One region of the Mesorhizobium sp. B2-4-2 genome, then DNA from elsewhere that is predicted to be linked to it. Evidence: riboswitches for the same ligand, from Rfam matches in the RefSeq annotation. Region 1 holds a riboswitch; the other holds the start of a gene.

Region 1 (3,851 bases):
ACGGTGGCGCGCGAGACGCGCTCAAGGAAACGGCGGTCGTGCGAGATGACGATGAGGGCCGAGGAGGTGCGGACGAGTTCCTCTTCCAGCCATTCGATCACCGAGAGATCGAGGTGGTTGGTCGGCTCATCGAGCAGCAGGATATCAGGCTCGGGCGCCATGACGCGGGCAAGGGCGGCGCGCCTGGCCTCGCCGCCGGAGAGGTCGCCCGGCTGCTCCTCGCCCGAGAGGCCGAGGTGCTCCATCAGGTAGCTGGCGCGATAAGGATCGTCGGCGGGACCGAGGCCGGCCTCGACATAGGCGCGCACGGTTGCGAAGCCGTCCATGTCGGGCATTTGCGGCAGATAGCGGACGGTCGCCGATGGCTGGCGGAACACCTCGCCGTCCTGCGGCTCGATCAGGCCGGCGGCGATCTTGAGCAGCGTCGACTTGCCGGACCCGTTGCGGCCGACCAGCGCGATCTTGTCGCCGGCCGACGCAGCCAAGTCGGCGCCGTCGAGCAGCGGCGTGCCGCCGAAGGTCAGTTTTATTCCGTCGAGATTGAGAACAGGCGGCGCCATGTCAGCTTTCTGGCAAGGGATAGGGATGGGCGAGCAGCAGCGCGCGCCCCGCTCCCAGCGCGATCTCGAGCCTGCCCTTGACCTCATTAGAGATGGTCAGCGATGAGCCGAACGCGACCTTGACGCGGTCAAGCGGCCATTTCGCGCCGGCGACGGTCAGCCCGGCAAGCTCGGAAAAACCCAGGATCGAGAACAGGGTGCCGTCTGTATAGTCGAAGTGGACCGTGCCGTGCGCCAGGGGCACGCCTTCCTGCGCGCCGCTGGTCAACAGCACCTTTGTCCCGGCCCCGGCCAGCCGCAGGGCGAGCGCCATGTGCAGGAAGGCATGGTCGGCGCGTTTGCCGCCGAAGGCGCCGGCAAGCACGAGGCTGGTCGCGCCGCGCTCCAGGGCGGCCGATATCGCGAGTTCGCCATCGGTGGCGTCCTTCTCTGCCGGGAAGGTTCGGCGCGGCACGGCGGCCAACTCATCCGGCAGGCCGGCGGGCACGGAATCGAAATCGCCGACCCACAGTTCCGGCACAAGGCCGAGCGTCCTCGCATGGCCGATGCCGGCATCGGCGGCGATGACGCGGGTCCCCTCGACCTGACGGTCGAGCCGTGGCGTGCGGATCAGGTCGCCGCCAAGCAGGATGGTGAATGTGCTCATATCGTGTGGCCCTTACCAGCCCGGCAGCGGAAACGGAAGGCCGGCAAACAGCCACTTGCGCGGTTCACCGGCCGGGCCTATGTGTCGAGGCGCTCTAACGGGGTGCCGGACGCGATATTTCGCGGACCGGCTGAGAGGCAGTCTCGCCAACCCGCTGAACCTGATCCGGTTTGTACCGGCGGAGGGATTAGACGTTTCGGACAGTCCGACGCCTCAATTCCTTTAACCCGAACGAAGGAGGCGCCGATGCGCACGCTTTTATACGCCCTTGTCTCTGCAATGGTCGTGGTTCTGTCCGGGCCGGCCTTAGCCAAGGACAAGCTCACCGTCTACACTTATGAGAGCTTTACCGCCGACTGGGGCCCCGGCCCGGTGGTGAAGAAGGAATTCGAGGCCGAATGCGGCTGCGATGTCGACTTCGTCTCGGTTGCCGACGGCGTCGCGCTGCTCAACCGCGTCAAGCTGGAAGGGGCCGCGACCAAGGCCGACATCGTGCTTGGCCTCGACACCAATCTCACCGCCGATGCCAAGGCCACTGGCCTGTTTGCGCCGCATGGCGCCGTGACCGGGCTCAATGTGCCGGGCGGCTGGAACGACGACATCTTTGTCCCGTACGACTATGGCTATTTCGCCGTCGTCTATGACACGCAGAAGCTGAAGACGCCGCCCAAGAGCCTGAAGGAATTGGTCGAGGGCAGTGCCGACGACAAGATCGTTATCCAGGATCCGCGCACCTCGACGCCGGGCCTCGGCCTGCTGTTGTGGGTGAAGTCGGTCTATGGCGACAAGGCGCCGGAGGCCTGGGCCAAGCTCAAGGCGAAGGTCTTGACCGTGACGCCGGGCTGGAGCGAGGCCTACGGCCTGTTCACCAAGGGCGAGGCGCCGATGGTGCTGTCCTACACGACCTCGCCCGCCTACCACATGGTTGCCGAGAACACCGAGCGCTACCAGGCCGCTTCCTTCGAGGAGGGCGAGTATCTGCAGATCGAGGTCGCCGGCATCACCACGACGGGAGCCAAAAATCCGCTGGCGGAAAAGTTCATCGCCTTCATGACCGGGCCGAAATTCCAGGATGCCATCCCCGAGACCAACTGGATGTTCCCGGCCGGCAAGACCGACAAGCCGCTCAATCCGGCCTTCGACAGACTGGTCAAACCGACCAAAACCTTGCTGTTCAGTCCCGAGGAGGTCGCGGCCAACCGCAAGGCATGGGTGGATGAATGGCTGGCGGTGATGAGCAAGTAGTTTGGTCGTATGATCGGATGATGAGTGCCCTACAGCGCCCCCCACTGTCCTGCCGGACATCTCCCCCACGAGGGGGGAGATTGGCCGTCACGACGGCTTTCGCCAATTGGCGACGTCACAGGAGAGGGTGGAGCGCTGAAGCAGCCAATCTCTCCCCAAGTGGGGGAGATGTCCGGCAGGACAGAGGGGGGCGCGAAGGAACGCGACGCTCGCTAAAGGTCCTTTGGGTGGCGCAGCGTGCAGCGCGCGTCTGACCCCCGCATCTCCGCCGGTATCCTCGCGCTTGCGGCGATCGGGCTCCTGATCGGCGGCGCGTTTGCGGGTCTTCTTTTCGAAGGCGCGAACGATTTCTCCGGAGCCTGGGCAGCCTTCGATCCTTATCTCCTGCGCGTCGTGCGCTTTACGTTGTGGCAGGCGGCGCTTTCGACGCTGTTGTCGGTGGCGCCGGCCCTGTTCGTGGCTCGCGCGCTGTCGCGGCATCCGCGCTTTCCCGGCCGCGGCTTCATCCTCCAGCTCTTCGCCCTGCCGTTGGCGCTGCCGGCGATCGTGGCGGCGCTCGGCATCCTGGCGCTCTATGGCCGCGCCGGCTATTTCGCCGGCTTTCTTGGTGCCGTCGGCGGTTACAATTGGCCGGGCATCTATGGCCTCTCCGGCATCCTCGTTGCTCATGTCTTCTTCAACCTGCCGCTGGCCACGCGGCTGTTCCTCGAAGCGCTGCAAACCATCCAAGCCGGCCAATGGCGGCTGGCGAGCCAGCTCGGCATGGGTGCCGCACCGGCTTTCCGGCTGATCGAGTGGCCGACACTGCGCGCCGCTCTGCCGGGCGTCGCCGGCCTGGTGTTCATGCTCTGCATCACATCCTTCACGATCGTGCTGACGCTGGGCGGTGGCCCCGGCGCGACGACGCTGGAGGTCGGCATTTACCAGGCTCTGCGTTTCGATTTCGATCCCGCGCGGGCGGTGGCGCTGACTCTGCTGCAGATCGCGCTGACCTTTGTCGTGGTGCTGGCGTTGACGCGGCTCGGCGCCAACACCACCGGTGACGCCAATCTGCCGGTGGCGCCGCGCCGCTACGTCTCGGCCGGCAGGACCGAGGCCGCGCTGAATGCCGCGCTCGTCGTGCTGGCCCTTTTGTTCGTCGCCGGGCCGATGACGGCGACGGTGATGTCAGGCCTCGGCGCCGACCTCGGTCGTCTCGCCGGCGAAGCGGCGGTGCGGCAGGCGACGCTGACCAGCGCCGTGCTGGCTTTCCTGTCGGCGCTGCTGTCGGTTGCGCTGTCGCTTTCGCTCGCCATGGCGCGCCGCGTGCTGGCCCTGAAGCGCCGCTCCGGTCCGCGGACCGTGCTCGAACACGCCACCGACACCGGTGCCGGCTTCGTCCTGGTCGTGCCGCCCATCGT
Region 2 (3,851 bases), on a different contig from region 1:
CTGCTGGCGCACAACCGCAAGGGCGAGAAACTGTGCGGGTGGAAACCATGACGATCGTATTGCCGCTCGATTCGGGCCCTGCTGCTCTGGGACTGCTCATCTTCGGTGCCGGATCGGTCGTTCTGTTTCCTGATCGCGAGACAATGAAATGATGCATGATATTTTCGATGTGCTCGGTATCAAGGTGCCGGTGGTGGTCGCCGGCCTTTCCGGCGGCATATTGCGCGCGCTGTCGCGCCACCGCTACAAACCGCGCGAGATGGTGGCCTCGCCGATCTGCGGCGCGCTAGCCGCCGCCTATCTGACGCTGCCCGTGGTCCAGTATTCCCGCGCCATGGGCCTGCCGATGGCCAATGACGACACCACGACGCTGGCGGCCGCATTCCTCATCGGCGTCTGCGCGATGTGGATCTCGGATATCGTATTCGAGGTCGTGGTGCGCAGGTTCAAGCCTGGGGAGTGACGCCGCGCGTCCGTGGTGATCGGCAGCAGGACGCGCCCATCGACTGGACGAAGCCGACGACAATGCCCATCTATGGGAAATCCTGGAGCGGCTGTCATAGCGCCGGGCCTCCAGTTTTATCGTGCGCAATTCCGGACGGAAACGGCTACAACCTTTCCCGGAGTTGCTTTGGGGAGATTGATATGGCGACTTCAAGCGAACGCGCGGTGCTTGCCGGCGGCTGTTTCTGGGGCATGCAGGATCTGATCCGACGCATCCCGGGCGTCCTGTCCACGCGCGTCGGCTACAGCGGCGGCGACGTGCCTGATGCCACCTACCGAAACCATGGCACCCATGCCGAAGCCATCGAGATCAATTTCGATCCCGCCAGTGTGAGCTACCGTACGCTGCTGGAGTTCTTCTTCCAGATTCATGATCCGACGACACGCAACCGCCAGGGCAACGATGTGGGGATGAGCTACCGTTCGGCGATCTACTACACCACCGATGAGCAGAAGCGCGTCGCCGAAGACACTATCGCCGACGTCGACGCCTCGGGCCTGTGGCCCGGCACGGTGGTCACCGAGGTGGCTCCGGCCGGCGCGTTCTGGGAAGCCGAACCCGAGCATCAGGACTATCTGCAGAAATACCCGAACGGCTACACCTGTCATTTCGTCAGGCCGGGCTGGAAGCTGCCGGTTCGCGAAAAGGCTGTTTCGTAGACGGCGCCCGAACCGAGACGAAGGCCGATGGCGGTTTACGTCTCAGGCGCCTGCCTGTTCGGCGAGGGTGAACATAAAGAGACGGAAACGCCACGGAACAGGCGCCCCGTGGCATTCTCCAGCAGTTTCGGCGAGTGGCTACTTGCCGCAATGCTTGTCGTTGACAGTCGGCGAAGCCGTGCCCGGAGCGGTGTGGCTGGCATCCGGCTGAGCACCTTGTGGGCTGGCCGGACAGTTCCGGTCCGCGTTCGAATTCATGCCGTCGGGCATGACGGTCGTGCTCCCGGTCGTGCCAGGATCCACCGTGTTCGGCGATGCCGGCGTGTTCGGGTCGACCGTGACCGACTGGCCGCTGCCGGGCCCATTATTGGCGCCGTTTCCGCCAGCACTTTGCGCCATCGCCGAAGTCGCGAGACCAATGGTAAGAGCCGAAGCTGCGAGGATTTTCATGAGCATGGTTTGTCTCCATTTCTGTGAAGTCTTCGCTCGTTTCCACGAAGTTCGTCGCGTTTGCGACTATAGGGACAACCACTCGTCGTGGCTAAGGTTCCGGACAAATTTCCCTCAAGACCGGGCCCGACGGAACCGCCCATAAATCAGGCCTGGCGCAATGCATTTCCGGCGATGGTCCTGAAAAAACAGCTTTCATAGCCGCCCGATTGGTGCTTTAACGCGTCCATCCACAGGGGTGCTCCGTACGGTCGGGGCTGAGACGGGGGCGGCAAGCCCACAGACCCTAGAAGCTGATCTGGGTAATACCAGCGGAGCGAGGCGGGCGATGTTTTCAGGCGCACAGATTTCCCTATATCCCATGTCCGGCGATTTTGTCGGCGTCATCCTTGGCGCGCTCGGGGCACTGGACCCCTATCGTGATCGACTGCGGATCGAGACCGACGATATCTCGACCTTGCTTGTCGGGCCGCCCGAGGTGCTGTTTCCTGCCATGCGCGACCTGTTCGTGGCGGCAGCGCGCAGCGGCAAGCATTGCGTGCTTTCGGCCGCCATCTCGCGCGGCTGCCCGGGCGAGCCGGACGATCCGATCTGCCGCTCCGACGCGTTTGGCGGACCTGCCGGGCCGCTCGGCCCGCGCAAGGAAGCGGCTATCGCCGCCGTGCGCGGCGTGGCCGTCACCGGCCAGCCGGCGGCGGCGCAGTTCTCGCTTTACGTCATGGGCACCGACGACCACATGGACGAGATCTATGGCTGCATCGACTTCCTGAAGCAGTCGGGCGTATATGAGCGCTCCAAGCATTTCTGCACAAAGTTGCGCGGCGACGCAGGCGCCATTTTTACCGCACTCAACGAGGCCTTTTGCCGCTTCGGGCCGGGTGCCGGTCACGTAACGCTCGACGTCACCGTCTCGGCCAACAGCCCCACCGCCGTCTGACGGCGCGCCCCGCGCCATCCGCTCCGGGTACCTGCGTGTCCTCCCCGTCCGCCCCTTCGCGTCCGATCGTGGACCTCATCGCCAGAACCGCTCCGGCGATGCTTTCGGTGGGGCTGCTGCTAGCCGCGTGGGAACTCTATGCGCGCTTTGGTGGCATCAAGCCGACAATCCTCCCGGCGCCATCGCGCGTCTTCGCTCAGGCAATGCTCAACCGGCACGCGCTGGCCGATAACGCCGTGCCAACCCTCCGTGCCACGCTCGCAGGCTTTGCCTGTTCGCTCGGCGGTGCCTTTGCGCTGTCGATATTGATCGACTTCTCCCAGCCATTGCGGCGCGCCCTTTTTCCGGTCTTCGTGGTCAGCCAGACCTTGCCGCTGGTGGCGATTGCACCGCTGGTGGTGCTGTGGTTCGGCTTTGGGCTGATGCCCAAGATCATGCTGGTGGCGCTGGTCACCTTCTTTCCGATGTTGGTGGCTTTGGCCGAAGGATATGAGGCGACGGAGGCTGAGATCGGCCAAATGCTGCGCGCCATGGGGGCAGGGCGCTGGCGTGTCTTCGTCCTGGCGCGGCTGCCCTCGGCGCTGCCCTACTTCTTCGCCGGTGTCAGGATCTCGATCACCTATGCTGTCGTGGGCGCCATCTTCGCCGAATATGCGGGCGCGGCGAAGGGCCTCGGCATCTACATGCTCAACGCCAAGAACAACTTCCGCCCGGACCTGGTGCTGGCCGCCGTCGCCGTCAGCGCCTCGCTGACGCTCGTCCTGTTCGGGCTGACGATGCTGGTCCAGCGCCTTGCCATGCCATGGGAACGGACCGCCGGCGGGCGGGCCGCAGGAAAGGGGCCGTGGCGATGAACCGGCTCGAACTGCGACATGTGCGCAAGGCCTTCGAAGGACTCGACGTGCTTGCCGACATTTCGCTCAGCGTCGGCGCCGGCGAATTCGTCTCCATTCTGGGCCCCTCCGGCGCCGGCAAGTCGACGCTGTTCCAGTTTCTGACCGGCGCGCTTCACGGCGAGGGCGAGATATTCTTCGACGGCAAGCCGCTCGATGACCACGGCCGGCATTTCGCTTTCATGCCGCAGCGCGACGCGTTGATGCCTTGGCGGCGCATTCTTGACAACGCCACGCTCGGGCTTGAGGTGCAAGGTGTCAGGCGCAAGGCTGCCCGCGCTCGCGTTGCTCCGCTGTTCGAGGAATTCGGGCTTGCCGGTTTCGAACGGCATTTTCCGGCGCAGCTTTCCGGCGGCATGCGCCAGCGCGCGGCCTTGCTGCGCACCGTGGTGCAGGAACGCGATATG

What was found. A riboswitch is a leader RNA that binds a small molecule or an ion and turns the genes downstream of it on or off. The one in region 1 is predicted to bind thiamine pyrophosphate.
Region 2: another riboswitch for thiamine pyrophosphate. It lies ahead of FJ942_RS21525 (YkoF family thiamine/hydroxymethylpyrimidine-binding protein); the one in region 1 lies ahead of thiB (thiamine ABC transporter substrate binding subunit).

Annotation. Positions count from the first base shown of each region.
Region 1 covers NZ_VFVM01000016.1:3,051-6,901, reverse strand. Annotated here, with positions in the region: gene FJ942_RS25775 (ABC-F family ATP-binding cassette domain-containing protein) at 1-560, opposite strand, end outside; gene FJ942_RS25770 (thiamine diphosphokinase) at 562-1,206, opposite strand; TPP riboswitch at 1,295-1,410, shown strand; gene thiB (thiamine ABC transporter substrate binding subunit) at 1,453-2,451, shown strand; gene thiP (thiamine/thiamine pyrophosphate ABC transporter permease) at 2,689-3,851, shown strand, end outside.
Region 2 covers NZ_VFVM01000010.1:63,210-67,060, reverse strand. Annotated here, with positions in the region: gene FJ942_RS21545 (hypothetical protein) at 1-51, shown strand, start outside; gene FJ942_RS21540 (hypothetical protein) at 152-463, shown strand; gene msrA (peptide-methionine (S)-S-oxide reductase MsrA) at 646-1,164, shown strand; gene FJ942_RS21530 (hypothetical protein) at 1,303-1,620, opposite strand; TPP riboswitch at 1,839-1,952, shown strand; gene FJ942_RS21525 (YkoF family thiamine/hydroxymethylpyrimidine-binding protein) at 1,943-2,551, shown strand; gene FJ942_RS21520 (ABC transporter permease) at 2,650-3,405, shown strand; gene FJ942_RS21515 (ABC transporter ATP-binding protein) at 3,402-3,851, shown strand, end outside.